Regions from separate parts of the Rhizobium sp. YAF28 genome, predicted to be linked through region 2. Evidence: riboswitches for the same ligand, from Rfam matches in the RefSeq annotation. Region 2 holds a riboswitch; the other holds the start of a gene.

Region 1 (15,259 bases), on a different contig from region 2:
ACGCCGTCAAAGCGGATGGCGATATCGTTCGGGCCGGTTGCCATGACGGCCTCGACCTTGTTGTCGATGCTGAAGTCAGGCGGCACGTCGAAGCGGATGCCGAGGCCGCCGTGCAGGAAGGTCTGGCCGCGCACATAGCCCTCTTCCGGACTGTCGCCGTAGAGAAGGCCGTCGATGCCATCGAGATAGTAGTCACGGCCTTTATCGCCGACGGAGCCTTCCTGGCCAAAGGCGCGAGCGTGGGTGCGGGCAAGCTCGATGCGCTGGGCGGAATTCGGATGGCTCGACAGGAAGTCCAGGCTCTGGTCTGCCTCGGGATCGACCGACATGAAGCGGCTGTAAGCGGCCATGGAGTCGAGGAAACGGGCTGCGGCATAAGGATCATAGCCGGCTTCACCGAGCATGCGTACGCCGATGACGTCGGCCTGCAGTTCCTGCTGACGAGAGAAGGCGGCAAGACGCAGCTTGCCGCGGGCAAGCGCCTGTTTGCCGGCTATATCGCTCGACAGCACTTCGGCGACGACACGGCTGGCAATGACTTCCGCCTCTTCACGCTTCTGCCGCTCGATGCCATGGTTTGCGGTGACGTGGCCCATCTCGTGTGACAGCACGGCCGCGACTTCCGAGGCATCGTTGGCGAGCGCCAACAGGCCGCGGGTGACATAGAGATAACCGCCCGGCAGCGCGAAGGCGTTGATAGCGGGCGAGTTCAGGATGGTGATGCGGTAGGACTGGCTCGGATTCTCCGAGACGGCCGTCAGTGCGCCGGCGATACGCGCGACGAGGCGCTCGGTCCTGGCGTCCTTATACTCGCCGCCATAACTCGCAACGATGCGCGGATGCTCGCGGGCGCCCATGGCGGCGCGAGGGTCGTTCTTCTGCACTTCGTCGACGATTTGCGGATTAGACGAAGGGCCGACGGTCGGCTGATAGGATTGTTGGATCAACGACTCGCAGCCGTTCAGCGCGACGGCGCAGGCCAACAGCAGCAGGAAACGGCGCGCCCAACGGCGCGGCGCAAAAAAGGCATCACTGGAAAGCGCGGGCGATTTCCACGTCGTCATACTGTCCAGTCTGTCTCTCCGCACCATTTTAAGTCGCCGGTCTGCCGCATCTTCGGGCCGGCCGTTGCCAGGAAAATTCAATAGGCTTCCGCCTCGGTTCTCGCGCTGTACAATCGGCCGATCCAAGTCTTTGCTGTAGCCGATTTCCGCGTGGGTTGCATAGCGAGACTCTATCTAAATGTGGCGCCGTTGCATTTCGGCAATGCCCCGCCTGTCGAGGCACTTCTCGCTCCGATGAAATTATGGCGAAAGTTCCATCGCGAGTGCAGATTCCGGCTGCACTGCGGAAAAAATCGGTCAGTACGGCGACCGATGCGGGCACGCGTAACATTCGCGCGAATAATACAATTAATAGTGGTGTTTTCGAGCCGACTAAATTGAAGAGGCGCGGAGGCCGCGCGCTCTGTGCTTACTCCGCGGCTTCGGCGGCGGCGGCGGTGGTCTGGCTGGTCTTCTGTTCGCCGGCGCGGGGGAGCTGCACCGGCTTCAGCATGATGGCGGCGATCAGACCGATCAAAGCGATGCCGCAGGAGGTCATGAACAGCGGCGAGAAGGCGGAGGCGTAAGCATTAGCCACCGCCTGACGGCTGGCCTCGGGAAGTGCTGCCATCATTTTCGGCGTCAGCTCCTCGATATTGGCCACCCCTGGGATGGAGGAGCCGAGCCTGCCGAGCTGCGATGCAATGATTGCACCGTAGATGGAGATGGCAATCGAGGCGCCGCCCATACGCGACAGCGTGACCGAGCCGGTTGCAGCACCCACATCGCGGGCCGGTGCGGCATTCTGAACGCCGATGACCGGAACCTGCTGGGCAAGGCCGATACCGACGCCGTGCAGCAGCATGATCGCGCCGATGAAGGCAATCGGTGTGCCGGCGTGAACCTGTGAGATCAGTGCAAAAGCGATGGCGCTGCAGGTGAGGCTGGCAATTGCGAAGGGCTTGTAGCGGCCTGTCTTCGAAATGATGCGGCCGGCATTCAGGGAGCCGCAGACGAGACCGCCTGTCAGCAGAATGAAGAGCAGACCGGCGCCCGACGGCGAAAGGCCTGTCGTCGTCTGAAGGAACAGCGCGAGGTAGTTGACCATGCCGATGGCGATTGCGCCGCCCATGATGGAGATCACCAGCAGCAGGCTGAACGTGGAATTGCGGAACAGCGGCAGCGGCACGATCGGTTCCGGCGCGCGACGTTCGACGAAAACCCAGGTGATGGCGCAAACCACGCCGAAGGCGATTATGCCGATGCTCTGCGGCGAGATCAGCGCACCGAAAAGCTCGCTGCTGTCGGTCGCAAGCACGATGCTGGTTGTTGTCAGCGCCAGCAGGAGTGCGCCGGCATAATCGATCTTCGGCCGGCGATGCGGCTTGCGGTAGGGCAGCATGAAGGCGAGGCCGGTAAGCACGATGAAGCCGATCGGCACGTTGACGAGGAAGATCGAGCGCCAGCCGAAGAGATCGCTCATCGTGCCGCCAAGGACCGGGCCGATGGCGCCGGAGGCCATCAGTACGAGGCTGGAATAGCTCTGGTAGCGGGCGCGTTCGCGCGGCTCGAAGAGGTCGGCATTGACGGCGAAAATCGAAACCATGATGCCGCCGCCGCCGAAGCCCTGCAGCACGCGGGCGGCAATCAGCGTGTTCATCGAGACGGCGAGACCGCAGACGGCGGAGCCCACCGTGAAGATCGCGATTGCCGTCATCATCACATATTTGCGTCCGAAGAGATCGCCGAGCTTGCCATAGAGCGGCATCACGGCGCTGAGCGCCAGCAGATAGGCCGAACCGATCCAGCCGAAGCGGTCCAGATGACCGAACTCGCCGACGATGGTCGGCAGTGCCGTGGAGACGATCTGGTTATCCAACGTCGCCATGAACATAGCGGTCATCAGGAAGAAGAAGAGGATGAGCCGCCGACGGGGATCCGTTACGAGCGGGGCGGGGGCAAGTTGCATATCCATGGGATGGGCCATTCTCGTTATATAGATATGTTATGTGCTAATGTCATATATTTGTCAACGGCACATTATTGATATTGGCATATTTTATTTTCAACTCCGGTCTGTTATGATTCCGTCATGAACGAGACCTTGACCAAGACAAGAACGACCGAGCTTGATGATCCTTTGGACAGCGTGCCGCGCATCGGCCGCACCATGACGCGCATGCGAATGATGACGGGACGCCGGCTGATCGGCCGCCTGGCGATCCAGAGCGTGGCGCCGGATCTGGAGCTGTCTCATCTCGACGTACTCGATGCCGTGCGTCGCGCACAGGAAAATGGCGAGGTGACGGTCGGCGCCATTGCCGAGATGCTACGCATCGACCCGTCGAGGGCAAGCCGCGTCGTGTCCGATATGGTGGGCCGCAACGTCCTGCGCCGTGAGGCTTCGCAGGCGGATGCGCGACGTATCGTCGTCGTCATGACTCCGCTCGGGAAGGATCTGCTGGCGGAAATCCGGGCCCAGAAGCTCGCCTTCGTTTCCGAGGTTGTGCGGGACTGGCCACAGGAGGAGATCGACACTTTCTCGCTGCTGTTCGAGAAATTCATCGGCGGCTACGAGGCGATCTTCCTTTCGCGCGACAAGGATACGCCGGGCTAAGAAAATAGTCCGAGCGTTTGATCTCGCTCAAGCCGACCCATCCAAGGCAAGCCTAAGTCTCTCCTCGTTCGACGACATCAGGAGAGATTCACATGAAACATCATCCGCTTCGGCTGAGGGGTATTTTTGCCGCTATCGTTTTCGCATCCTTCGGGCATGCGGCGCTTTCGGCCGATCTGGCGCCTTCGGCGGGCTCGCCAATGGCCACGCAAAGCCCATGGCAGGTACGTCTTCGTGCGCTTGGCGTGATCACGCGCGACAACGGCTCAGTCGATGGCATCCCCGGATCCGATCTGTCCTATTCGGACACGGTGATTCCGGAAGTGGATATCTCCTATTTCTTCACCGACAATATTTCCGCGGAGCTCATTCTCGGCACGACCTATGCCAATGTGCATGGCGAAGGCTCGATTGCCGGCCTCGGGGAAATCGGCAAGACGTGGCTGCTGCCGCCGACGCTGACGCTGCAGTATCATTTCACCGATTTCGGTGCCTTCCAGCCCTATCTCGGTGCCGGTGTGAACTACACTGTCTTCTACAACCAGTCCGGCAAGAGTGCCGACAGCCTCGATGTGAAGAACACATTCGGCGTCGCGCTGCAGGCCGGTTTCGACTACATGTTCGATGAGCATTGGGGTGCGAACCTGGATGTGAAGAAAATCTTCCTGCGTCCGGATTTCGATGCGACCGTCGGCGGTGCCGATGTCAGCGGCAAGGCGAAACTGGATCCCTGGCTGATCGGTGCCGGTGTCACCTATCGCTTCTAGAGCATTTGATTACGCAATTCCCGCAAAACGGCTGCACGCTTTTGCGGGAATTGCTTTGAGGGAAAGGCACCGGATCTGCGGCGCCTCTTCCCCTTCACCCCCCGTTTGCGCTATGGGCAATGCCCATGAGCCAATCCACCTTCACCATCCTGCTCGGCGGGGCACTCAGCCTGACGGATCGTCTGCGCGACGCCGTGCGGGAAAGCCGGTTCATCGCGGCCGACGGCGGCATGCGGCATGCGGCGGCGCTGGGCGTGGTGCCGGAACTGTGGGTTGGCGATTTCGATTCGACACCGCCCGATCTCGACCGCGCTTTTCCTGACGTACCGCGCCAGCCCTATCCAGTCGCAAAGGCTGCGACGGATGGTGAAATTGCCGTTAGCGAGGCGATCGAGCGTGGTGCCAAACGCCTGATCCTTGCGGGTGCGCTGGGCGGTGAACGGTCCGACCACGCCCTGCAGCATCTGCTCTACGCCGTGGAGTTGGCGGAAGAAGGCTTCGATATGCTGCTGACCTCGGGCAGTGAGGAGGCCGTGCCTTTGCTTCCCGGCTCGCTGGAGATCGATCTTCCGCCGGGCAGTCTGTTTTCCGTGCCAGGCTTCAGCGAGCTGCGTGGCCTGTTCATCGAAAATGCCCGCTATCCGCTCGCCGACTTCCATTTGCCCTTCGGCTCGTCGCGCACCATTTCCAATGTGGCGGAGGGGCCTGTGCGCTTCACGCTTGCCAGCGGCAGGGCCATCGTGCTCGCGCGGCCCTATGATCTTTCCGGAGTCTGATACTTGGCGCCTCCCATTCTGAAACTCGACGATATCTTCCTGAGCTTCGGCGGTGCACCGCTTCTGGCGGGCGCTGCCCTGCAGGTGGAGTCCGGCGACAAGATCTGTCTCGTGGGCCGCAACGGCTCGGGCAAATCGACGCTTCTGAAGATCGCCGCCGGCCTGGTCGACGCGCAGTCAGGTGACGTCTTCCGCCATCCAGCGTCAACGGTGCGCTATCTGGAGCAGGCGCCGGATTTTGCCGACTTCCAGACCGTGCAGGCCTATGCCGAAGCCGGTCTCGGGCCGGGCGACGATCCCTATCGTGTCAGCTACCTGCTCTCGCATCTCGGGCTGACCGGCGAGGAAAATCCTAAGAACCTTTCTGGCGGCGAAGCGCGTCGCGCAGCACTTGCGCGCGTACTGGCGCCGGAGCCCGACATCCTGCTGCTCGACGAGCCAACCAACCATCTCGACCTGCCGACCATCGAGTGGCTGGAAGGCGAATTGCAGAAGACGCGCAGTGCGCTGGTGCTGATCTCGCACGACCGCCGCTTCCTCGAAAAGGTCTCGACGGCCACCGTCTGGCTTGACCGCGGCACGTCTCGACGGCTCGACAAGGGCTTTGCGTTTTTCGAGGCGTGGCGGGACCAGGTGCTGGAGGCAGAGGAGCTGGAGCAGCACAAGCTCGGCAAGGCGATCGAGCGGGAAGAACACTGGCTGCGCTATGGCGTGACGGCACGACGCAAGCGCAACATGCGCCGGCTTGGCGAGCTGCAGACGATGCGTTCGCAGTATCGTGGCCACAAAGGGCCGCAGGGAACGGTACAGGCAAGCGCTTCCGATGCGCAGGAATCCGGCAAGCTGGTGATCGAGGCCGACAAGATCACCAAAAGCTATGACGACCGGCCGATCGTCGCGCCGTTCTCGATCCGCGTGCATCGTGGCGATTGCATCGGTCTCGTCGGCCCGAACGGCGCCGGCAAGACGACGCTTTTGAAGATGCTGACCGGCCAGCTTGCGCCCGACAGCGGTACGGTGAAGCTCGGCACCAATCTTGATATCGCGACCCTCGACCAGAAGCGTGAGGATCTGAACCTCGACGATACGCTTGCCAACTACCTGACGGATGGGCGTGGCGAGAACCTGCTGGTCAATGGCGAGCAGCGGCATGTGACCGGCTACATGAAGGAATTCCTGTTCCAGCCGGAGCAGGCGCGCACGCCGATCAAGAACCTCTCCGGCGGCGAACGCGCCCGGCTGATGCTGGCGCGCATCCTGTCGCGGCCGACGAACCTGCTCATCCTCGACGAGCCGACTAACGATCTCGACATCGAGACGCTGGACCTCTTGCAGGAGATCGTCACGGGTTTTGCCGGCACCGTCATCCTCGTCAGCCACGATCGCGACTTCCTCGACCGGACGGTGACCTCGACAATTGCGCCGGCCAATCCGGAAGCGCCGGACGGGCGCTGGATCGAATATGCCGGCGGCTATTCCGACATGCTGGCGCAGCGCAAGGGTGCAGCCGAGGAGCGCCGCAGGGCCGAGAAGGCGGCGGAAAAGCCTAAGGCGCAGGAGACGGCTGCCGCACCTTCTGCCTCGAAGGTCAAGCTCTCCTACAAGCAGAAATTCGCACTCGAAAACCTGCCGAAAGAAATGGCCAAGGCAGAGGCGGAGATCGGCAAGCGTGAGGAGAAGATGGCCGATCCGAACCTCTTCACCAAGGACCCGGCAACCTTCAACCGGCTGGCATCCGAGATGGAGAAACTGCGCGAAAGCCTGACCAAGATGGAAGAGGAATGGCTGGAACTCGAAATGCTGCGCGAGGAGCTGGAAGGCTGATCCGATAAAAATTTCCTGAAATGTCGGATCGGGTGGTTTTCTCCGTCCTTGGGCCGAACGTGATCAACGGCATGGTGCCGCCACGTCATTAGGGAGATTTTTTCATGCGCATGATTTTCGTGAACCTGCCGGTCAAGGACCTCGTCAAGTCGAAGGAATTCTTCTCGGCGCTCGGCTTTTCCTACAATCCGAATTTTACCACCGACGATGCTGCCTGCATGATTGTCGAGGAAAACATCTATGTGATGCTGCTGACCCACGGTCATTTCCAGCAGTTCATCGAGGGCGATATCGCCGATACGACGAAGGGCAAGGAAGTGCTGACCTGCCTTTCGGCCGGTAGCCGCGACGAGGTGGATGATTACCTCAAGAAGGCGCTGGCAGTGGGCGGCAAGCCCTGGAAGCCGATCCTCGATATGGGGCCGATGTATGGATGCAGCTTCCAGGACCTCGACGGCCATGTCTGGGAAATCATGTACATGGACATGTCTGCTGCCGGTTGAGCCGGTCTTTTCAAAGGTCTTTCGCGGACTCCGGCGTCTGGAACCGGATTGTCGGGGTCCGCTTTCCTCACTTTTCCTTGATTCGCCCGCGCCGCGTCATGCGGCATAGAGTGCCGCTCAGCTGGGGATCGTGCCGATCAATGGCGACAAGGAAGAGTTACATGTCTTGCAAATCCTATACCAGAATATTGACGGCGCTTGCCGCCAGCGGCTTCGTCGTGCTTAGCCTTTCGCAGGCGGCGATTGCTCAGGAAAACCAGCGCGTGCGCGTTCGTGGCACGATCGAGAGTCTCAACGGCGACACGCTAACCGTCAAGACCCGCGAGGGCAGCGATGCGACGGTGGCGCTCAAGTCCGGCTGGAAGGTCTCGGGTATCAGGAATGCTTCTGTCGATGATATCAAGGTCGGCGATTTCGTTGGTGTCGCCTCCTTGCCGAAGGGCACAGGTCCCGATGGCGCGATCGAGGTGCTGATCTTCCCGGCCGCGATGAAGGGCACCGGCGAAGGCAGCCGTCCGTGGGACGTGCAGCCGAACAGTTCGATGACGAATGCGACCGTCAGCAATGCGGTCAAGGCTGTCGACGGCCACACGATCACGCTCACCTATCAGGGCAAGGAAAAGACCATCTCGATTGCCGAGGGCACGCCGATCGTTACCTTTGCGCCGGCAACGAAAGATGATCTGAAGCCGGGCGCCGGCGTTATCGTCATGGCGGAAAGGGCAGCCGACGGCAGTATCTCGGCCGCTCAGGTCGCCGTCGGCATCAACGGCGTGATGCCGCCGATGTAAGCTCTCCTGGAGCAATTTCAGCCAAACCGCCGCACACTTCTTCTACTGGAATTGATCAGAGCGCCGGGGCACGAGCTGTCGCGGCGCTTGATCCTGCGACGGATGCTACCGGTTCTTCATCGGATTTCGAAGGCAGCGCCAGCAGATGCAGTATGCGCGGATGCAGCGCTTCCAGATAGGTCTCCGAGCGGCCGATATAGATCATGCCGGTGTCCGGCATCGTGGTAAGCAGCTTCGTCATAGTGCGCTGCCATTCCGGCTCCATGCCTTCGAGCACTTCGTCGAAGACGGCCCAGCGCGGCTTGACGAGGAGCAGGCGGGCAAAGCCGATAGCCTTCTGTTCATCGGCATCGAGAAGCTTGTCCCAGCGCGCGCGGCTATCGAGGCGGGCGACCAGGGAATGCAAGCCGGCAGCCTCAAGTGCGGCTTCGATGGCCGCGGTGTCATAGGCTTCGGGTTTTTGGGGGAATGCGATCGCCTCGCGCAGCGTTCCACCCGGCACATAGGCAACCTGGGGGATGAACAGGATGTCGTCAATCGGCGGCAGGCCTATTGTGCCTTTGCCGCAGGGCCAGAGGCCGGCCATGGCCTGGAAGAGCAGGCGGCGGTTCACGCTGTGATCGCCGTTGATCATGACCTTTTCGCCGGCCCTGATCGTCACATCCGTTTCGCGCATCTGGAAGCCGCCGCAATCGTCGATATCCTCGCCAAGCTTGGCAACGATGACGATATCCTTCAGCGTCAGCCTGTCGGGCGCGGTTTCCTCGTAGACGATTGCGTCCTTCAAATCGAAGTCATCATCCATCTCCTGAAGCGCCTGGCGGAAATCGGTGACGCGCATCAGCGTGGCGCGCCATTCGGCAATCGGGCCGAAGTTGGCGACATACCAGCGCAGCGCCGTATTGACCTGGTTGAAGGCGCCGACCGACATCATCAGCTGGCCGAATGTGAGGCCGCCGGAGAAATAGGCGGGGGCTGCAACAATGATCGGGATAACGATAACCAGCCAGCCATAACCCGCCGAGACCCAGGTCAGGTTGGTATTGGCCATGGCGAGCCGCTTGATGACGGTAAGGACGTTGCTGATATCGCCGTTGATGCGTTTGCGCTCGTTCTCTTCGCCACGCGCCACTGTTATCGCCGGCATATTCTCGTTGGCATGCATTAGCGCAAAGCGCAGTTCGGCTTCCTTCGAGAATCGGTCGGCATTGAGCTTGACGAGCTTGCGGCCAACGACCTGGCTCAATAGCGAGGCCGATGCGGCGTAGAAGATCGCCGCCCAGACCATGTAGCCGGGGATGGTGAAGCTGTGGCCGCTGATATGGAAGATGAAACCGCTCGAAAGCTCCCACAAGACGCCGATGAAGCTGACGAGCAGAATGGTCGATTGCAGGAGGCCGAGAGCGAGGTTGGTGGTGCTTTCGGCAAGATTGCGGGAATCTTCGTGAAGACGCTGGTCCGGGTTAACGCCGAGGATGCCGATGGTGGAGAGCTTGAGGGCGCGCTTGCGCTCCAGCCACTGATCGACGAGATCGCGTGAGAGGCCTTCGCGCATGTAGAGGGCGGTCATCTGGTTCAGCCATGCCTGCAACACGTTGAGCAGCAACAGCGCACCGGCGATCATCGCGAAGACTTCGAGCTGGCGGAAGAACTCGCCGAGATCACGACGCTCGAGGGAATCGTAGAAAGGGGCGTTCCATTCGTTGAGGATCACCTGTCCATAGGCGGTCATCAGGATGATGACGACAAGCAGGATCGCAAGTCCCACGACCTTGCCGCGAACCTGCGAATTCCAGAATGCGGAGAACATCACTCCAAGCCGATATGTCAGGCTGAGATCATACCCCACCCGGTCCTGACTCTGGATGCCCTTCCCCCCTTTGACGTCATTTTTCATTATTTTTTCCAAAATCGCCCATCACACCATTAATAACATGGGGGCGTTACTGGTCCATCAACAGATTCCACCACCCATAAAGAAAGCGTGATGGCTTGTGCAGCTGTCTCTATTGACAGTTGATTCGCAGCGCGACTGGCGCTAATTAGGATGCCTCGTGGTGATTTGGCCGGCCGGCTTGCAGCCACGTTAAATAAATCGCTAAAGGGCCGCGTGCGGACCGGTAGCGATTCTTTCGCCGCCGGTTTTTTATTTTGATCGAGTTGACCGCAATGCCCATCAAGATCCCCGATACGCTGCCTGCCTTCGAAACCCTCGTGAACGAGGGCGTGCGGGTGATGACCGAAACGGTGGCGATCCGCCAGGATATCCGCCCCTTGCACATCGGGCTGCTCAACCTCATGCCGAACAAGATCAAGACAGAAGTGCAGATGGCGCGCCTGGTGGGCGCTTCGCCGCTGCAGGTGGAATTCTCGCTGATCCGTGTCGGCAACCACAAAGCTAAGAACACGTCTGAAGAACATCTGCTCGCCTTCTACCAGACCTGGGAGGAAGTGAAGCACCGCAAGTTCGACGGCTTCATCATCACGGGCGCGCCGATCGAGACGCTGCCTTACGAGGACGTTACCTATTGGAAGGAAATGCAGCAGATTTTCGACTGGACGCAGACAAACGTCCATTCGACCATGAATGTCTGCTGGGGTGCGATGGCGGGGATTTATCATTTCCACGGCGTGCCGAAGTATGAACTGAAGGAAAAGGCCTTCGGCGTTTACCGCCACCGTAATCTCAAACCCTCTTCCGTTTATCTCAACGGTTTCTCTGATAATTTCGAGGTTCCGGTGTCGCGCTGGACCGAGGTGCGCCGGGCCGACATCGAGAAGGTCGACGGCCTCGAGATCCTAATGGAATCGAGTGAGATGGGCGTCTGTCTCGTCCACGAGCCGAAGGGTCGGCGGCTTTATATCTTCAACCATGTCGAATATGATTCCACATCTCTTTCGGACGAATATTTCCGCGACGTGAATGCTGGCGTGCCGATCAAGATGCCGCACAACTACTTCCCGCATAACGATCCGGCGCTTGCGCCGCAGAACCGCTGGCGCAGCCATGCGCATCTGCTTTTCGGCAACTGGATCAATGAGATCTACCAGACGACGCCCTACGATATCGAAGAGATCGGCTCGGACATCTGAGCGCCACCGGTCCAGTTTAGAAATGATCCGGTCGCATTTCTGCGACGGCATTTTGTTTTCCGGCCCTGCCCGGTTGCGGTTTGCGGCGAATGGGGGCAGGTTCCGGTTCCTGAATTCTAGGGATGGAGTAAGCGTCGATCATGACGGACAAGTTGGAACGGGAAGTTTTCGGACAGACGAAGGACGGGGAGACCGTCCATCGCGTCGTCATCCGCGGCGGCGGACTGACGGTCAAGGTATTGAGCTGGGGCGCAGTAATCCAGGATATCAGCCTCGAGGGCCATAATGCCCCGCTGGTGCTCGGCTTCGAGGATTTAGGCAGCTACCTCGCGCATTCGCCTTTCTTCGGCGCGACACCGGGACGCTGTGCCAACCGCATCGGCGACGGCAAGTTCACGCTCGACGGCAAGGACTACCAGCTCGAACTGAACGAGAAGGGTGTCACGCATCTTCATGGCGGCAGTAACAATATCGGTACACTCGTTTGGACGATCGTCGAGCACGAGACCGACCGTGTCGTGCTGAAGATCGTCGATCCCGATGGCCGCGCCGGTTATCCCGGCAACTGCACGATCCAGGCGACCTATCGCGTGCATGGCAATGGCGAGCTTTCCGTCAACTACGAGACGACGACGGACCAGCCGACGATCGCCAATGTCTGCCAGCACTCCTATTTCAATCTCGATGGCCGGGAGGATGCGCTGGCGCACGACATCATGATCGCTGCCGACCACTATCTGCCGACCAATGAGAAGCAGATACCGACCGGCGAGATCCGCTCTATCGAAGGCACCGCGTTCGATTTCCGCGCGATGGCGCCGATGAAGCGTTTCGCCGGTCAGGAGCAGGCGCTCTACGATCATAATTTTTGCTTCTCGAGCGAGCGCACGGCCAAGCGCTCCGTCGTACTTGCCCGCAGCCTGCATTCCGGCGTCTCGCTGGAAGTGCGCACGACCGAGCCTGGCGTACAGTTCTATGCCGGCTTCAAGCTCGGCGTGCCGGTGCCGGGTCTCGGTGGCCGCAAGTATGCGCCATTCGCAGGCTTCTGCCTGGAAACGCAGATCTGGCCCGACGCCATCAATCATGCAGGCTTTCCGAACGCGGTTCTGCGTCCAGGGGAGGTGCTGCGGCAGGAAACGGATTACATCTTCACGAAGAACTGAGATCACCCATCCGTCAGGATCAATGAAAACCCTCGCGGTGTCCCGCGAGGGTTTTTCTTTTTGGTGAAGCGAATCCGACTTGCCGATTGGTTCTAAATAGGTTCTATTATGCGTCCATGGATAGAACCAGTCTGATAGCGGAACTGAATGGTCGTGGGCTGCGCGATGAGGCGGCAACGGGGCCGCTTTACAAGCGGCTGGCGCAGGCGCTCACGGGCCTCATTCAGGAAGGTCTGCTGAAGCCCGGAACAACGCTGCCCGGCGAACGCGATCTGGCGGAAGCCCTGAAGCTTGGTCGCGTGACGGTTCGGACAGCCTATCGCGATCTCATGACATCGGGTGCGCTGGAATCGCGCCACGGCAGCGGCACCTTCGTTTCAAGCAAGGTGGAGCGCATGGAGCAGTCGCTATGGCGGCTTTCCTCCTTCTCGGCGGACATGCGCTCGCGCGGACGCTCGCCGGCGGCGAAGATCCTGTCGCGTACCATCAACAATCCGTCTCCCGAAGAATCCTTCCTGCTCGGCCTCGGTGTCGATGAGCCCGTGCTGCGGCTCGACCGCCTTCGTCTGGCTGACGGGCTGCCCCTCGCCATCGAACGCGCGGTCGTGCCGGTCAAGTTTCTCGGCGAGGATGCCGGCGGTGAAGGCTCGCTCTATGATGCGCTCGCCCAGAGCGGCCACAAGCCGGTGCGCGCCATGCAGCGGCTGACCGCCGTCACGCTCGATCCTTCATCGGCGGCTATCCTCGATGTCAAGGCCGGTGCGCCGGCGCTTCTGATCGAACGCGTTTCACGCCTGGAAGACCAGCGCGTCGTTGAATACACCCGCTCGCATTATCGTGGTGACGCCTATGATTTCGTCGCCGAACTGAGAATTGGAGATGACCTATGAGTGAGAACCAGTCGTTGATGCTGCAGGAGGCGGGCCAATCGCCCGAAGTGGTCGCTACCCTGCTCGAAAAAGAAAAGCCGGTCTTCGCAGAAATCGCTCGGCTGTTCTCGTCCGCCCGCCCGAGCGTCGTCACGACAGCGGCGCGCGGCTCTTCCGACCATGCTGCGACCTTCTTCAAATATCTGTTCGAGATTACCTGCGGCGTGCCGGTCGCCTCGATTGGGCCGTCTATTGCTTCCGTTTATGGTGCCTCCCTGCATCTGAAGGGCGGCATCCATTTCACCGTTTCACAGTCGGGCGCGAGCCCTGACATCGTGGCGCTGCAGGAGGCGGCCAAGAAGGGCGGGGCGACGACGATTGCCGTCGTCAACGTCACTGACAGCCCGCTCGCCAAGCAGGCCGATCTCGTTCTTGGCCTCAATGCCGGTGCTGAAAAGAGCGTTGCGGCGACCAAATCCTTCATCGCATCTGTTGCCGCCCTCGCTGGCGTGACGGCTGCGATCAGCGGCAAGGCCGATCTGCAGGCGGCGCTCGAGAAGCTTCCGGCCGCTCTTTCCGCGACGTCCGGCATCGAAACCAAGGCAGCCGAGGATGTGCTGTTCAATGCCGCCTCACTTTATACCGGCGGCCGCGGCCCGGCTTTCGCCATCGCTCTCGAGGCGGCCCTGAAGGCCAAGGAGACAGCTGGTCTTCACGCTGAGGCCTTCTCTCTTGCGGAACTGATGCACGGCCCGATGCGCCTCGTACAACCTGGCTTCCCGATCATCGGTTTCGTGCCTGAAGATGCCGCCTACGACAACAATGTAAAGGCGCTGGAGCGTCTGCAGAAGCTTGGCGCTACCACCGTGCCCTTTTCGACGAAGCCGCTCGCCGGCGTCAATCTGCAGGTTCCGACGACCGGCAACGGTCTCGTCGATCCCCTGGTTTCGCTACTCGTCTACTATCGCCTGATCGAGTCCGTCACCCGCCGGAAGGGCTTTGATCCGGACAAGCCGGCCAACCTTCTCAAGGTGACGGAGACCGTCTGATGACCCGCAAGATCTTCACCGGCGCGCGTATCTTCGATGGCGAACGTTTCCATGATGAACGGGCGCTAATCGTCAAGGACGGACGCGTCGAGGCGATCGTCGGCCCGAATGATCTGCCCGAGGGCGAGGTCGTGATACTGGCAGGCGGCGTGCTGTCTGCCGGTTTCATCGATGCGCAGGTCAATGGTGGTGGCGGCCGCATGCTGAACGACGAGCCGTCGCCGGGTTCGATGTATATGATCGCCGACGGGCATCGGCCGTATGGAACGACGGCGCTGCTGCCGACGCTGATTACCGATACGGCAGAAGCGACGGCCGCCGCGATCGAGGCGGCGAAGATTGCGGTGAAGACCAACCGCGGCGTTGCCGGCCTGCATCTGGAAGGTCCGCATCTGGCGCCGGCGCGCAAGGGTGCACATCTCGCCGAGCTGATGCGTCCGGTCGAGGACAAGGACGTCAAGGGCTTTATCGCCGCGCGCGAGGCGATCGGCACGCTGCTCGTCACCATGGCGGCGGAACAGGTGGCAGTTTCGCAGGTGCGCGAACTGAGCGAAGCGGGCGTCATCGTCAGCATCGGCCATTCCGACAGCACCAGTGAGGCGGCGGAAGCCCGCTTCGATGCCGGGGCTCGCGGTGTGACGCATCTCTTTAACGCCATGAGCCAGCTGGCGCACCGCGCGCCGGGGCTCGTTGGTGCGGCGATCGATCATCCGGCGGTCTGGTGCGGTATCATCGCCGACGGCCATCATGTCGATCCGAAGGCG
Region 2 (15,259 bases):
GGCGGCAGGGCTTCTCTGCGCTTGGCCGCGTCGGCGACTATCTGATCCTGGGTGCGACCATCGTCATTCCGATCTTCATCATCATCCGTCTTTTCAGCTATCGCAAATAACATGAGCTCAACCATCCTTTCTCGCCGCGGCCTGCTGCAGCTTTCAGGTCTTGCACTGGTGGCCGGCATTGCCGGCTGCACCACGACCCCGAAACTTGCGACCACGCCTTCCAATGCCGCAGACGAGACGGCTTCTGCATTGCCGCTCGTCAACCAGCTTCGCGCCAAGAACGGCCTGCCGCCGCTCAGCGTCGATCCGCATGCAAGTGCAGCCGCGATCTTCCAGGCCAAGCGCATGGCAAGTGCGGGCAGGATGAAGCATCTGATGGGCATGACAGACAGTTTCGGCGCCCGCGTGAAGGCGAGCGGTGTTGCCCTGCCGGCTGCCGAAAACATTGCTTCGGGCCAGCAGAGCGTCGATGCGGTCGTCACCGCCTGGATCAATTCCCCCCACCATCTGGAAAATATGCTCGGACGCTATAGCGGTATCGGCGTTGCCGTTGCACATAATACGTCTTCCAAGAACCTGCCCTATTGGGCCATGGTACTTTCCAGCTGAGGCGATTCCGCCTCTCCCCAAGAGGCGGATATGGATACCGGCAGCAGCAGAAATACATTGGCATTCGACGTGACGCACCGCCTGGTGCTGTCGATCGCCATTCCGATGACGCTCGGCTTCATGACCACGCCGCTGCTCGGTATTACCAATACCGCCGTCGTCGGCCATATGGGCGATCCTGAAGCGCTGGCGGGGCTGGCGATCGGCGCCATGCTGTTCGACCTCATCATGGGCAGCTTCAATTTCCTGCGGGCGTCCACGACCGGGCTGACCGCTCAGGCGCTCGGGCGGCGTGACGCGCATGAGCAGCAGGCCGTCTTCTGGCGGGCGATCGTCTCGGCGCTCGGCTCCGGCCTGGCACTTCTCGTGCTATCACCGCTGTTGATCCTGATCGGGCTGAAGCTAATGGGGGCGGAGGGTCGGATTGCCGAGGCGACCAGCAGCTATTTCTCGATCCGCATTCTCGCCGCACCGGCAGCGCTTGCCAATTACGCCCTTCTCGGCTTCGTCCTCGGCCGCGGTCAGGGTCGGACAGGGCTGCTGCTGCAGGCGCTGATCAACGGCATCAATATCCTGCTTTCCATCTATCTCGGGCTTTCGCTCGACTGGGGCGTTTCAGGCGTCGCCTGGGGCACGATGGCGGGCGAAACGGCGGGCGCGCTTGCCGGTCTTTTCATCGTGCTGCGCAGTTTCGACAAAGCGTATCGGCCAAGTCGGATGGAGGTCTTTTCGCGGAGCAAGCTCGCCGAACTCTTCGCGCTGAACCGCGACATCCTGATCCGCACCTTCGTGCTGATCGGCTCATTCGCGATCATGACCCGCATCGGCACCAGCTTCGGCGCCATAACACTGGCGGCCAATGCCGTGCTGATGAACTTCTTCCTGCTGTCGGGCTATTATCTCGACGGCCTTGCCAATGCCGCCGAGCAGATCACCGGCCGGGCGATCGGCGCGCAATACCGGCCCGCCTTCGACCGCGGTTTGAGACTCACGATCCTCTGGTCCTTCGGGCTGGCGGCGATCATTTCCGGCTTCTTCTATTTTGCCGGCCCCACTCTGATTTCAGTGTTGACCAATTCGCCCGAGGTGCAGGCGGCGGCCGAGACCTACCTGCCTTGGGCAGCGGTCACGGGGCTGACGGGTGCGCTCGCCTTCCTGATGGACGGGGTCTTCATCGGCGCGACCTGGTCCGTCGACATGCGCAACCGGATGCTGATGTCCTTTGCAGGATATCTCGCCATGCTCGCCGTCTTCGTGCCGCTCTTCGGCAATCATGGCCTATGGCTGGCGATGAATGCCTTCCTGCTGTTTCGCGGTTTCTTCTTGGCAGTGCTGGTGAAGCCACGCGCGGCTCAGACGTTCCGAGCCGCCCAGTAATTGACGCGGCTGTCCCTGAGATCGCGGATCGAGGCAACCTTTTCACGGTCGAGCAGCTTCGACAGGCCGCGAACAATCGTGCCGGGAAGGCCCGGGCCTTCATAGACCATGCAGGAATAGAGCTGCACGAGATCGGCCCCGGCTCTGACCTTTTCCAGCGCCGTTTCGGCCGAGGAGACGCCGCCGACACCGATGATCGGCAGGGCCGGACCGGCGCGCTTGCGCATCTTGGCGAGCACAGCGGTGGATTTCTCGAAGAGCGGTGCGCCGGAGAGGCCGCCGGTCTCCTTCGCCTGGAGCTGATCCTTCAAGCCATCGCGGGAGAGCGTCGTGTTCGAGACGATGAGACCATCCAGCGCATGCGACAGCGCCTCCGCGGCAATGTCATCCATGCCCTCTTCGGTAAGATCAGGGGCGATCTTCAGGAAGACCGGGATTTTTCGGCCGGCCTTTTCAGCTTCCTCGTCGCGTGCCGTCAGCACGGCCGACAAAAGTGCGGCGAGGCTTTCGCGCGCCTGCAGATCACGCAGGCCCGGCGTATTGGGCGAGGAAATATTGGCGGTGAAATAGCGGGCGACCGAATAGAAGCGGCGGATGCCGGCGACATAGTCGGCGATCCGGTCCTCGCTGTCCTTGTTGGCACCTATATTGACGCCAATAATGCCGGCGCGGCCGATCTGCGACAGACGGCGGAAGGCCGCTTCATGGCCTTCATTGTTGAAGCCAAGGCGGTTGATGACGCCTTCATCCTCCACCAGGCGGAAGATGCGCGGGCGCGGATTGCCCGATTGCGGCTTCGGTGTAACGGTGCCGATCTCAGTAAAGCCGAAACCGAGCTTCAGCAGTGCCTCCGGCACTTCCGCGTTCTTGTCATAGCCTGCCGCCATACCGAGCGGATTGGCAAAGTCGAGACCAGCAACGGTCTGGCGCAGACGCGGATCCGGCGCGATGCGGCACGCGGGCACGACGCCCGATTTCAGCGCCGCAATCGACATCCCATGCGCGGTTTCCGGATCGAAGAGGAAGAGGCCCCGGCGGGCGATGCGCTTGAAAGGATCGATCACGGTGCAAGCTCCGGAAAGATATGGGTGCCGGTATCGTCGACCAACAAAGGCGCTTCCCAGAGTACGGCCGAAAGCGGCAGATCGGCATAAAGATGCGGGAAGAGCGCGCCGCCCCGCGAGGGTTCAAAGACCAGCTTGTCGCCGAAATTGCGGCCATCGATGGCGACGAGGACAAGGCCGGTCTGGCCGGCAAAATGCAGGGCTGCGGTCTGCTTGACCTGATCTGCCGTCGAGAAATGGATGAAGCCATCCTTCTGATCGATGCCGGCGCCATGAAAAACGCCGGTTTGTCTGGCTTCCTGCCAGAGCGCCTCCGGCACGATCTTGTAAAGGGTCGGTGTCGTGGTCATGATGATCCCGTTGGCTGGCCTTGTTAAGAGGGGGCTGGCCTTCCTGATGAGGGCTTTGCCCCAAAGAGACGGCGATGTCCACGCCCGCGGGCGCAAAAACGGACAGGCACCAGGCTTTGCGGAGGATGAGACGATGAAGGCATTTGCAATCATGCTTGCCGCCGGTCTTCTGCCGCTTGCGGCATTGGCGGCGGAGCCAGACGCAGCCCGCTTCCAGCTCGAGCGCAGCGGCGACCATTTCGTGCGCCTCGACCGGCAGACGGGGGCAATGTCGCTCTGCACCGAAAAAGACGGGGCGCTGGTCTGCCGCATGGCGGCCGATGAACGCGCGGCCTATGAGGACGAACTCGACCGGCTTGCCGATCGGGTGAGCGCGCTGGAGAAGAATACAGCCGCCCGGCCCGCCTTGCCGACGGATGCGGAAGTCGACCGCTCGATCGGCATCATGGAGCGGATGATGCGCAGTTTCATGGGTATAGTTCGGGAATTCCAGGCGGAAGACAAGGCCAATCCCCTTCCGCAGCGGAGTTGATCTGGTTATATTCATATAAGTGGAGAGTCATGTTCGTGCGGGGGAGCCGGACAGGACTGACGGGATCGAGCTCTTGGGAGGGAGTTTTCGATGCAGGAACAGACCATCATCATCGCTGACGACCACCCGCTTTTCCGCGACGCGCTGCGGCAGGCGGTGACCGGTATGGAAGGACGGCAGGCGATCGTCGAAGCCGGAGATTTCTCCGCGGCGAGAACGGCTGCGGGCGAGCACCCGGATGCGGACCTGATGCTGCTCGATCTTGCCATGCCTGGAGTCAGCGGCTTTTCCGGCCTGATGGCGCTGCGCTCCGAATTCGTCAGCCTGCCGATCGTCATCATCTCGGCAACCGATGACACCACGACGATCCGCCGGGCGCTGGAGCTCGGCGCTTCCGGTTTCATTTCGAAATCCTCAGGCATCGAGGATATCCGCCGCGGCATCCTGACAGTGCTCGCGGGCGACATTGCCACACCGGAGAGCTATCGCGATGGACAGGAACAGGACCCCGATGTCGCCGACCTCATCCATCGCCTGCACACGCTGACACCGCAGCAGAGCCGAGTGCTGACCATGCTCGGCGAAGGACTCCTAAACAAGCAGATCGCCTACGAGCTCGGCGTTTCCGAAGCGACGATCAAGGCGCATGTCTCGGCAATCCTCTTGAAGCTCAACGTCGACAGCCGCACGCAGGCAGTCATCCAGCTCGGCAAGATCAATATGGCCATGGTCGCCTGAGCTTGCGTATCCGCGAGACAGGATTTTATTCCTCATTTTCACTTTACTCGGGGAAGTGCCTCGGTTAATCTGCCGGCGATAGAAAGCGGCCGGATGGACCGCGGAACCGGACGCATATGCTGTCACATGACCAGATCTGGGGAGCGATCGACAGGCTTGCCGAAGGGCATGACCTGACGCCGTCCGGTCTTGCGCGGCGGGCGGGGCTCGATCCGACCTCCTTCAACAAATCCAAGCGGCTCTCGGCAGACGGGCGCCTGCGCTGGCCTTCGACGGAATCCATCGCCAAGGTGCTGGAGGCGACGGGAGCGAGCATGGAGCAGTTCCTTGGCTTCATGCGGCCGGCGGGTGCCGCCGCCGCCAGCCTGCCGGACAGTATTTTTGCCTCACAGGGAAGCTCCATTCCCCTGCTCGGCTTTGCACAGGCGGGCGCTGGCGGCTTTTTCGACGATGGCGGTTTTCCTGCGGGCCAAGGCTGGGATGTGGTGGAATTTCCGGCTGGCCCCTCGCAGAAGGCTGGCGTCTATGCGCTCGAGGTACAGGGCGAAAGCATGATGCCGCTCTATCGCGACGGCGATGTGCTGATCGTGGAGCCCGGTGCGCAGGTGCGCCGCAACGACCGTGTCGTCGTCAAGACACGCGAGGGCGAGGTCATGGCCAAGGTGCTTCTACGCCAGAGCCCGCGCTCCATCGAACTTTTGTCGCTTAATCCCGAACATCCTAACCGGACGATCGAGCTTTCCGACGTCGAATGGATTGCCCGCATCATCTGGGCCAGCCAATAGGAAAATAATCATGCGCCCTGCCGCCTTCATCACAGGTATCGCGGGGATAGCGACTGTGGTTGGCCTGCTCTTGGCCGGGCAAGCGCGGCTCAATGGCGGCGAGGGCCTGTCATCCAACGCCGAAGCCGGAAGCGTAGCCGCGGCGCTGCCTGATGCGACCGCCGATGCGGCAAAACCGCTTGTATCTATCACAGACGAAGATGCTGAATTGATCGCTCGGGCAACGGAGCCTGCGCCAACCGAGCCGGCGGCGGCTCCATCCGGAAACACAGCAGAGGCCTCTTCCGAAAATGCGCCAGCGGATGCAACGGCGCAAAGCGCTCTTGCGCCGACTGAGACGCTATCAACTGCGCCTGCTGGAAAGGACAGCGTGGAACTGCTGCGGCCGACGGTGGAGAGCGCCGGCATTCTCTCCTTCGGCAAACGCAGGCTGCAGATTGCCAATATCATCGAGACGCCCGCCGACAAGAGCTGCGGCTCGGATGGCAAGCAGTGGCCGTGCGGCATGATGGCGAAGACGGCTCTGCGGCTTTACCTGCGCAACCGCACGATCGATTGCGACCTGCCTTCCGATGCGTGGGAGGACATGGCGAGTGCGGCCTGCCGGCTGGGGCAGCAGGATATCGGCACATGGCTGGTTGAAAACGGCTGGACGGAGGCGCAGCCGGGCTCACCGCTTGCCGCTGCCGGCGAAAAAGCAAAGCAGGCAAAGCAAGGCATTCATGGTGAGGATCCGCGCCGCAGGCCGGCGGCTACGCCCCGGCCCGAAACGGCCGCTCCCTTGTAATAAAGACCGCCAATTCCTAATCTCCGCTCATCGAAGAGGGAATCAGACATGAACAAGCCGCTTTCCGCCCATGACGCGCTGATCTATGTGATGGTGATGGCATCCGCCGTCGACAGCACCATGAACGACCGGGAAATGGAGAGGATCGGTCAGCTCATCGGCTTCCTACCGGTTTTCCGCGATTTCGACGACGACAATCTGATTTCCATCGCCCGCGACTGCGCCTCGCTGCTGGCAGGGCCCGAAGGGCTTGACGTCGTGCTGGAGACCGTTCGCGATACGCTGCCTGCCCGTCTCTATGACACGGCCTATGCACTGGCGGTCGAAGTCGCCTCGGCCGACCTTTCCGTCAAGGCCGAAGAACTGCGGCTGCTCAGCCTGCTGCGCGACCGTCTCGGCCTCGACAAGCTGACCTGCGCCGCCATCGAGCGCAGCGCGATCGCCCGCTTCCGCAAGGGCTGATTTCTGCTTTTCTTCACGCAATTCCGGACGCAAACCACTGCACACTTTTGCGGGATTGCTTCTCTTCACGCAATTCCGGACGCAAGACCGCTGCACACTTTTGCTGGAATTGCTCTAGTACAGCCCGTAAGGGAAATAACGCAGATAGATTTCCTGCAGGCGGCCATTGCGCGAGAGCGTTGCCAGCGCATGGTCGATTGCTGCCGTCAGCACGCTGTCATTCTGGCGCAGCATGATCGTCATTCCCTCGCCCAGGAAATGCTCGGACATATAGGGACCGTCGAACAGGGCGCAGCATTTGTCTGAAGCTGACGAAGCGACCCAGAAGGAAAGTTGCAGCGCATCGGCAAAGGCAGCATCGATCTTGCGTTCCTTCAAGGCCGTCAGCAGCGCTTCCTTATTGTCGAAGGGCTGAGCCTTGATGGTAGGGAAGAAGGCAGCAAGCATCGCCTCATGCACGGTGCCCTTGACGACGCCGACGGAATGGCCAGCGAGGCCGGCAGCCGTCGTTCCGGTCACGGAGGCGCCCATGTTGCGGACGAAGCGGGCCGGCAGCATCAGATAAGGGCGGGAGAAGAGGAACTCGCGGCGCAGCTCGGGCGTGACGGCAAGGCCGGCAATGACGGCGTCACCCTGTAAGCCGGCAAGCGCCTTCTGCAGGTCGGCAAAGGGCAGCGCCTGGATCTGGCACTTATCAGCGATCTCGAGCTCGGTGCAGATCTCGCGAGCCAGATCGACGTTGAAGCCGGAGAGCTTGCCGTTCTGGTCGGTGAAATTGAAGGGCGGGAAGTCCACCGAGGTCAGGAAACGCAGGCGCACGAGCGAGGACAGATCCGGCTTCGCCAGACGCTCGCGGGAATCGAAAAGCAGCGGCACGGACAGGCCCGATTGCTGCGCAAAAGCGGAAAAAGCCGAAAACAGTGCAACCGAAAATAGGCAAAGGACGAAAATCCCTCTGAGGGCCAGAAACGCCGGTCTAGATTGCACCATGATAACCTGCCTCGGGAGTAAGAGCGGCGCTTGCCACAGGCCGAGATGTAACAGAATCACGCCCAACGGGGAATATAGCCTGGCGGGCGACAGACTGCGATCGGACAGAATTGCGATACGCGCAGGCCTTCAAAGCAAGCCTTTCGGAAGACTCGGCCCCGCGCCAGTCGCAAAAAAATTCCGCATAAATTGCATTTTTCGAACACCCAAGCACAAATGACAACTATGCCCCAAAAATTTACGGGCAATCCTGCGAGCCCGTTAGCGCGGAATTAAGCAATATCCGATCTTATTTGTTGCGACGACACCGACCTCACCGGCCGACCGCATGATGCGCATGTCGAACCTCCCAAGGTATCTCCCACACCGCAATACCGAAGAATTGTTCTGCAACAAATGATTTCAAAAGCACCGGGTCCGCAACACACCCGGCCAATCGGGTGACATTTCCATGCTGAAACATCTGAAAATCCGCACAAAAGTCATATCGGTCGTGGCGCTCCTGGGGCTGATCACCATGGCCGGATTGGTCTATGTCATGTCCGAGTTCCGCCAAGCGGACGCGACTTACAGCGCCTTCATCGATCATGAGGCGCTGGCCTCCATGCAGAGTGCGCGCGCCAGCGCATCGATCGTCGCCTCGGTGCTGCAAGTGAGTCTGCTTGCCGATATGAAGCCCGATACGCCGGCATTCCAAACAGCGCTCGCCACACCGAGCAAGCTGCCGCAGGCACGCGACCGCATGAAGCAGGCGCTGACACTTGTGCCCAGCCGCAAGGCGGCGATCGATGAAATCCAGGCCGGTATCGATGAAATCGAAACGCTGGCGAACAAGATCATCGAGCAGAGCAAGGCCAAGGACAGCGCCGGCGCCCTGGCGAATGTCGCCCTGATCAATGCCAAGCTCAACGCACTGACGCCGAAGATGATCGCCAACAATGATGCGATGATGGCGATGCTCAACGACGGCGGCGACGCTCTTTCGGCTGCCGTTAACCAGCGGATCGTCTTCTGTTTCATCCTGATCGGCATTGCGGTTCTCGCCGCTGTCGGCATCAGCGTGGCCGTGGCGCAGATCGGCATCGCCGGCCCCATGATGCAGCTGCGCCTGCGCATGACGCGGCTTGCCGAAGGCGATACCGCGAGCGAGATCAGCGGTCTCGACCGCGGCGACGAGGTCGGCCAGATGGCAAAGGCCGTCTCGATCTTCCGCGACAACGCGATCGAGCGTGCCCAGATCGAGGCGCGCGCGGAAGCCGACCGCAGCCTCAGCGACAACGAGCGCCGTGAACGCGAAGCGCAGAAGGCCGCGGAAGCCGCCGATCTCGAGCGTGCGGTCAATGCGCTCGGAGACGGCCTGCGCCGGCTCTCGGCGGGCGACCTCCTCTCACATATCGAAACGCCTTTCGTCGCGCATCTCGACGCGCTGCGCCAGGATTTCAACAATTCGGTCGAGAAGCTCAACGAGACCCTGCACGCAGTCGGCTCCAACGCCCGTGCCATCAGCGCCGGCGCCAACGAGATCCGGTCGTCTGCCGACGAGCTTTCGAAGCGCACCGAACAGCAGGCCGCTTCCGTCGAAGAAACGGCAGCAGCCCTCGAAGAGATCACCATAACGGTGAAGGACGCGGCAAAGCGTGCCGAAGAGGCAAGCCAACTCGTCGCCCGCACCCGCCTTGGCGCCGAGAAATCCGGCGACGTCGTCCGCAAGGCGGTCGCTGCCATGCATCAGATCGAGCAGTCCTCCGTCGAGATCGGCAATATCATCGGCGTCATCGACGATATCGCCTTCCAGACGAACCTGCTGGCGCTGAACGCCGGTGTCGAGGCAGCGCGTGCCGGCGAAGCCGGCAAGGGTTTTGCGGTCGTCGCACAGGAAGTGCGTGAACTCGCCCAGCGCTCTGCAAACGCCGCCAAGGAAATCAAGGCGCTGATCAACACATCCGGCACGCATGTGCAGACCGGCGTCTCGCTGGTCGGCGAAACCGGCAAGGCGCTCGATGCGATCGTCCACGAGGTGCAGGAGATCAACCAGCACGTCCATGCGATCGCCGAAGCCGCCCGCGAGCAGTCGACCGGCCTGCAGGAGATCAATACAGCCGTCAACACCATGGATCAGGGCACCCAACAGAATGCCGCCATGGTCGAGGAATCCACCGCGGCAAGCCATAGCCTTGCCACGGAAGCGACGGCGCTCAACAACCTGCTCGGCCAGTTCCGCCTGACAGGCACCGGCGGCTTCGTTGCAAGCGCGCCGATCTCGACCGCACCGGCCGCGCCGCGCGCTGGCGCACGGCCGGCTGCCAGAGCTCCGGTCCGCGTTGCCGAAAGCACCGCACGCCCGAAGGCTTCGCCCGCCCGCGCCCTCGGCCAGAAGATAGCCAGCGCTTTCGGCGTGAACAACGCTGCCCCCGCCAGCAGCCAGGAAGCTGACTGGACGGAGTTCTGAGCTGATGACATGATTGAATGAAAATGGGCGGCTTCGGCCGCCCATTTTCGTTTCAGGTCCTTCAGGCTGGTGGACGCCAGCCGACTTCGACAAGAAGGTTGCCGGGCGCGGTGCAATAGAAGAGCCAGCCGCCGCGAATGGCGGCCGGTGGTCCTGAGACAGCGGCATCATCTGTCACCAGACGGCCATGAAGCCGATCGACATCCAATCTTTCGGTGAGGATGAAGCCGATATGATAGGTCTGCCGCTGCAGCTCCACCTGATCGGCACCGCCGAATTTCGGCAGCGGGCGGCTCAAGACGATCTCCGTTCCCTGGTCGTCATGAAGGATCGCCCGGCCGATCCGTTCGTTCATCTCCCGCAATTCCAGACTGAAATAACGCAGGAAGAAATCCGCCGTAGCGGCAATATCGGGCACGTAGAAATCAAGATGGTTCAAACGCATGAATGTCTCCTTTGAGAATAAAATCCCGGAGGAGTGCGTCTTTTAACGCTCCGCATGCCGCCGGGAACCCGCATTCGCATGCGGGCCACGTCGCGGGTTCTCGTGTGAAACACGGAGCAGAGCTTCCGATGATGGAAGGGACCGGGCTTACCTCATCCGATCCTGCCTTTTTCGACAGCATCGCTCTACCAGATAGCGCCACGAGCGGCAATCAGATCAATCGGACGGTTGGCGCGAACGATCACAACCTTTACCCGGGCACTTCTCGAAGGGTTGAAGACGCGCGCACCGTTTGTATCGTGAGCTTTCGGCGATTTGCGGTACAATAGCACCGTGCTGCGGAAAGAAAGGCTTCCAATATGAAACTGATCGCACTTGGCCTGATCGGCGCGCTGGCGCTCGCTGGCTGCACGACTGTCGAATATACCGGTCCCGGCATCGAGCCTATTCCCGGCAGCATCACCTACAACGGCCAGCCGCGCACCAAACTGACAAAGTCGCCGATCGGCTCGACCTTCCCGCACAATTTCATCGACCAGTACGGCCGGCAGGTCGAGGAGACCTATATCATCCGCCCAGACCGCACGTTGGCGATCGCTCACCGCCAGTACCGGCCGATCAACATTTTCGGAAGAGATTGAGAGGAATAGCTGGAGCGGGTGAAGGGAATCGAACCCTCGTATTCAGCTTGGGAAGCTGCTGCTCTACCATTGAGCTACACCCGCCTGATGGCTTGAGACTTCCAACAGATAGCCGCCGCTGTCAAGTGACGGCGCCATCGGGCATCAAATCCGAAAATGCTTAGACAGTTTGAGGCCCTGGGCCTGATAGTTGGAGCCGAGGCCTGAACCGTAGAGGCTCAACGGCTGTTCCTGCATGTGCTCGTAGATCAGGCGGCCGACGATCTGGCCGTCTTCCAGGATGAAGGGCACTTCGTGGCTGCGCACTTCCAGCACCGCGCGGCTGCCGCGCCCGCCGGCCGGCGCATGGCCGAAGCCTGGATCGAAGAAGCCAGCATAGTGGACGCGGAACTCACCGACGAGCGGATCGAAGGGGGTCATTTCCGCCGCATAATGCGGCGGAACGTGCACGGCCTCACGCGAGACGAGGATGTAGAACTCATCCGGATCGAGGATCAGCTCGGTGCGGTCGCGGCTGTAGAGTGGTTCCCAGAAATCGTAGATATCGTGCTGAGCCTTCTTGTCGACGTCGACGACGGCCGTGTGGTGTTTGCCGCGATAGCCGATCAAGCCTTCCTCGTCGCCCGTCAGATCGATCGACAGCGCAATGCCGCCGCCGGATACGTTCGGCTGCTTGGCGGCGACGAGCGTTTCCGTTGCGTGCAACTTCAAAAGCTCCGGCTCGCCCAGAACCGAGTGGCCGACGCGGAAGCGGATCTGTGACAGGCGCGAGCCGCGGCGCACGACGATGGGGAACGTGCGCGGGCTGATTTCGAGATAGAGCGGGCCGGAATAGCCGGCCGGGATCTTGTCGAATTCCTGCGCGTAATCGGTGATGACGCGAGTGAAGATATCGAGGCGGCCGGTCGAGCTCTTCGGATTGGCCGAGGCCGACATGTCGGCCGGCAGATCGAGGCGCTCCATCAGCGGTACGATGTAGACGCAGCCGGTTTCCAGCACCGCGCCTTCGCTGAGGTCAATGACATGCAGGCTCAGCCGGTCGAGCTTGTCTGAGACGAGATGCGATGGGCCGGGCATGAAGCTGGCGCGCACCCGAAAAGCCTTGGCGCCCAGCCGCAGATCCAGGCTGGCAGGCTGGATCTGGTCGCGGTCCAGCTCGCGCTCGCTTTGAAGACGCCCCGTCTCAAACAGCGCGGCAATTGCGCGGTCGGCCAAAATTCCAGTTTCGCGAGCCATCATGCTCCATCCATAATTTGCAGCCGACAAAACCAAAGTCGGGGAATTGACGCAAGCTTAGAACGGCAGTATTGCAAATTTATCCCGTGGTGATTTGGCCGGTCGGCTTGCAGCCACGTTAAATAAGTGGCTAAAAAGACCGGGTTGAAAACCGGTCTGCATTTGCGGCCGGTTTTTTTGTTGTTTGAAAGTGGTGATGGCATGAGCAAGACCTGGCGCCCGGCAACCCAACTCGTCCACGGCGGAACGCTCCGCTCGCAATATGGCGAGACATCCGAGGCAATCTATCTCACGCAGGGTTTCGTCTACGATACGTCGGAAGCGGCGGAAGCGCGCTTCAAGGGCGAGACCGAAGGTTTCATCTATGCGCGCTACGGCAGCCCCACCAATGACATGTTCGAAAAGCGCATGTGCATGCTGGAAGGCGCCGAAGACGCCCGCGCCACCGCTTCCGGCATGGCTGCAGTCACCGCCGCCATTCTCTGCCAGCTGAAGGCCGGCGATCATATCGTTGCCGCCCGTGCCCTCTTCGGCTCCTGCCGCTGGGTCGTCGAGACGCTGGCGCCGAAATACGGCATCGACTGCACGCTGATCGACGGTCGCGACCTCGGAAACTGGGAAAAGGCTGTTACCCCGAAGACCAAGGTATTCTTCCTGGAAAGCCCGACCAACCCGACGCTGGAAGTGATTGACATCGCCGGTGTCGCCAAGCTCGCCAACCAGATCGGCGCAAAGGTCGTCGTCGACAACGTCTTTGCGACGCCCCTCTTCCAGAAGCCGCTGGAGCTTGGCGCTCATATCGTTGTTTATTCCGCGACCAAGCACATCGACGGCCAGGGCCGCTGCCTCGGCGGTGTGGTTCTCTCCGACAAGGAATGGATCGATGAGAACCTGCACGACTACTTCCGCCATACGGGCCCGGCCATGTCACCCTTCAATGCCTGGACGCTTCTGAAGGGCATCGAGACGCTGCCGCTGCGCGTCAAGCAGCAGACCCAGAATGCGGCGAAGATCGCCGATTTCCTGGCCGATCAGGGCAAGGTCGCCAAGGTCATCTATCCCGGCCGCAAAGACCATCCGCAGGCCGATATCATCGCCAAGCAGATGTCCGGTGGGTCGACGCTCGTCTGCTTCGAGCTCAAAGGTGGCAAGGAAGCTGCCTTCGCGCTGCAGAACGCGCTTGAGATCGTCAAGATTTCCAACAATCTCGGCGACTCCAAGAGCCTGATCACGCATCCGGCCACGACCACGCACAAGAACCTGACGGACGAAGCTCGCGCCGAACTCGGCATCTCGCCGGGCACGGTGCGCCTGTCGGCCGGCATCGAGGATACGGACGATCTGATAGAAGATTTCGCCCGCGCTCTGGCGAAGGTTTCGGCCTGACCATCAAGGCACGGCCGTCGGCAGACGCTGCGGCCGTCGCATTGCCTTGAAATTAACACTGAGAGTTAGGCTTAATGAACGAAAGGCGGTCCAACCGGGGGTGGTGAGGCCGCGATCACTGTACCGTTTCTTGACGGCAGAGGCCTCTTATAAGATACGGGTAACATATCCTGACTAAGGTGTAAGGCATGTATCGCGCCCTCACACGAGATATCGAAGTCGTTGTCGAGCCGTTTTATCTGGAGGAGCAATCCGATCCGGATGACGATCGCTATGTCTGGGGTTACCGTGTGGTCATCAGCAACAATTCCGGCATCGCCGTACGTCTCGTCAACCGCTACTGGAACATTACCGACCAGAACGGGCAGATCGACGAGGTCAGCGGCCCCGGCGTCGTCGGCGAGCAGCCGCGGCTGCAGCCAGGTGACACCTATGAATATTCGTCGGGCTGCCCGCTGGATACGCCGTCCGGCCTGATGTTCGGCCACTACCAGATGGAGACGGACGAAGGCGAGACGTTCGATGTCGACATCCCCGCCTTCTCTTTGGATTCACCCGGCCTGCTCAGGGTATTGAACTAGAGCCTGCCCCATTCTCCGCGCACTCACTCCGCCGCCGCAACTTCCTGCACCGGGAAGCGGTAGGTCGTGGAGCAGAATTCGCAGGTGACCGAGATCTCGCCATTTTCCTGGCTCGCCTCGATTTCCTCGGCGCTGAAGCCCTTCAGCACGCCGCCGATCTTTTCCCGTGAACAGCTGCAACGATCGAAGACGGCGCGCGGATCGTAGACGCGCACGCCGCGTTCGTGAAAGAGGCGAAAGAGCAGGCGTTCGGTGCCAACAAGCGGATCGGTCAGTTCATCGGCATCCACGGTTTCAACGAGCGAGCGGGCTTCCGTCCAGGCATCATCCTCAACATGGGCGCGCGCAGCCGTGTCGCCATCACCGCCGTGAAGATCGGGCCGGCGCATACGCTCCGGCGCTTCCGGCAGGAATTGGGCGACGAGGCCCCCTGCCCGCCAGCGGTGACGCGGCTTACCGTTCTCGTCGCGGTCGAAGAGCTCGGCTGCGGCAAGGCGCACGCGCGTCGGGATCTGCTCCGACTGGCGGAAATAGACACCTGCAATGTCTTCCAGCGAGGTACCGTCAAGTGCCACGATGCCCTGATAGGGCTGGCTGAACTTGCCCTGATCAATGGTGAAGGCGAGCACGCCCTTGCCGAGAAGCTGTTCCGGCTCCGTCTCGCCTGCAGCGATCGCCTTATCGAGCAAGGCCTGATCGAAGCGGGCGTAGGCCCGGACATTTTCCGGCGTGGAGAAATCGGCAACCAAGAGATCGACGGGACCGTCGCTCTTGGTCTGGACAGTGAATTTGCCCTCGAACTTCAGCGAGGTGCCGAGCAGCACCGT

Evidence for each region. Region 2 has a riboswitch for S-adenosylmethionine ahead of AB4Z13_RS11695 (O-succinylhomoserine sulfhydrylase). Riboswitches for the same ligand answer to the same signal wherever they lie in the genome.
Region 1: it holds a riboswitch for S-adenosylmethionine, as region 2 does, so the genes downstream of both, metA (homoserine O-acetyltransferase MetA) here and AB4Z13_RS11695 (O-succinylhomoserine sulfhydrylase) in region 2, are expected to answer to the same signal.

Annotation. Positions count from the first base shown of each region.
Region 1 covers NZ_JBFRCX010000003.1:273,734-288,992, reverse strand. Annotated here, with positions in the region: gene AB4Z13_RS09085 (M48 family metalloprotease) at 1-1,091, opposite strand, end outside; gene AB4Z13_RS09080 (MDR family MFS transporter) at 1,474-3,018, opposite strand; gene AB4Z13_RS09075 (MarR family winged helix-turn-helix transcriptional regulator) at 3,136-3,660, shown strand; gene AB4Z13_RS09070 (OmpW/AlkL family protein) at 3,753-4,427, shown strand; gene AB4Z13_RS09065 (thiamine diphosphokinase) at 4,553-5,203, shown strand; gene AB4Z13_RS09060 (ABC-F family ATP-binding cassette domain-containing protein) at 5,207-7,027, shown strand; gene AB4Z13_RS09055 (VOC family protein) at 7,132-7,530, shown strand; gene AB4Z13_RS09050 (DUF5666 domain-containing protein) at 7,692-8,321, shown strand; gene AB4Z13_RS09045 (ABC transporter ATP-binding protein/permease) at 8,377-10,218, opposite strand; SAM riboswitch at 10,366-10,443, shown strand; gene metA (homoserine O-acetyltransferase MetA) at 10,491-11,414, shown strand; gene AB4Z13_RS09035 (aldose epimerase family protein) at 11,555-12,577, shown strand; gene AB4Z13_RS09030 (GntR family transcriptional regulator) at 12,694-13,467, shown strand; gene AB4Z13_RS09025 (SIS domain-containing protein) at 13,464-14,495, shown strand; gene nagA (N-acetylglucosamine-6-phosphate deacetylase) at 14,495-15,259, shown strand, end outside.
Region 2 covers NZ_JBFRCX010000004.1:334,525-349,783, reverse strand. Annotated here, with positions in the region: gene AB4Z13_RS11775 (DUF6460 domain-containing protein) at 1-110, shown strand, start outside; gene AB4Z13_RS11770 (CAP domain-containing protein) at 112-609, shown strand; gene AB4Z13_RS11765 (MATE family efflux transporter) at 640-1,986, shown strand; gene AB4Z13_RS11760 (quinone-dependent dihydroorotate dehydrogenase) at 1,962-3,050, opposite strand; gene AB4Z13_RS11755 (DUF952 domain-containing protein) at 3,047-3,400, opposite strand; gene AB4Z13_RS11750 (hypothetical protein) at 3,534-3,932, shown strand; gene AB4Z13_RS11745 (response regulator transcription factor) at 4,023-4,670, shown strand; gene AB4Z13_RS11740 (S24 family peptidase) at 4,787-5,455, shown strand; gene AB4Z13_RS11735 (thermonuclease family protein) at 5,466-6,242, shown strand; gene AB4Z13_RS11730 (tellurite resistance TerB family protein) at 6,291-6,704, shown strand; gene AB4Z13_RS11725 (transporter substrate-binding domain-containing protein) at 6,819-7,694, opposite strand; gene AB4Z13_RS11720 (methyl-accepting chemotaxis protein) at 8,146-10,143, shown strand; gene AB4Z13_RS11715 (VOC family protein) at 10,205-10,588, opposite strand; gene AB4Z13_RS11710 (hypothetical protein) at 10,948-11,229, shown strand; tRNA gene AB4Z13_RS11705 (tRNA-Gly) at 11,240-11,313, opposite strand; gene AB4Z13_RS11700 (2'-deoxycytidine 5'-triphosphate deaminase) at 11,374-12,468, opposite strand; SAM riboswitch at 12,542-12,620, shown strand; gene AB4Z13_RS11695 (O-succinylhomoserine sulfhydrylase) at 12,667-13,851, shown strand; gene apaG (Co2+/Mg2+ efflux protein ApaG) at 14,040-14,432, shown strand; gene AB4Z13_RS11685 (Hsp33 family molecular chaperone) at 14,456-15,259, opposite strand, start outside.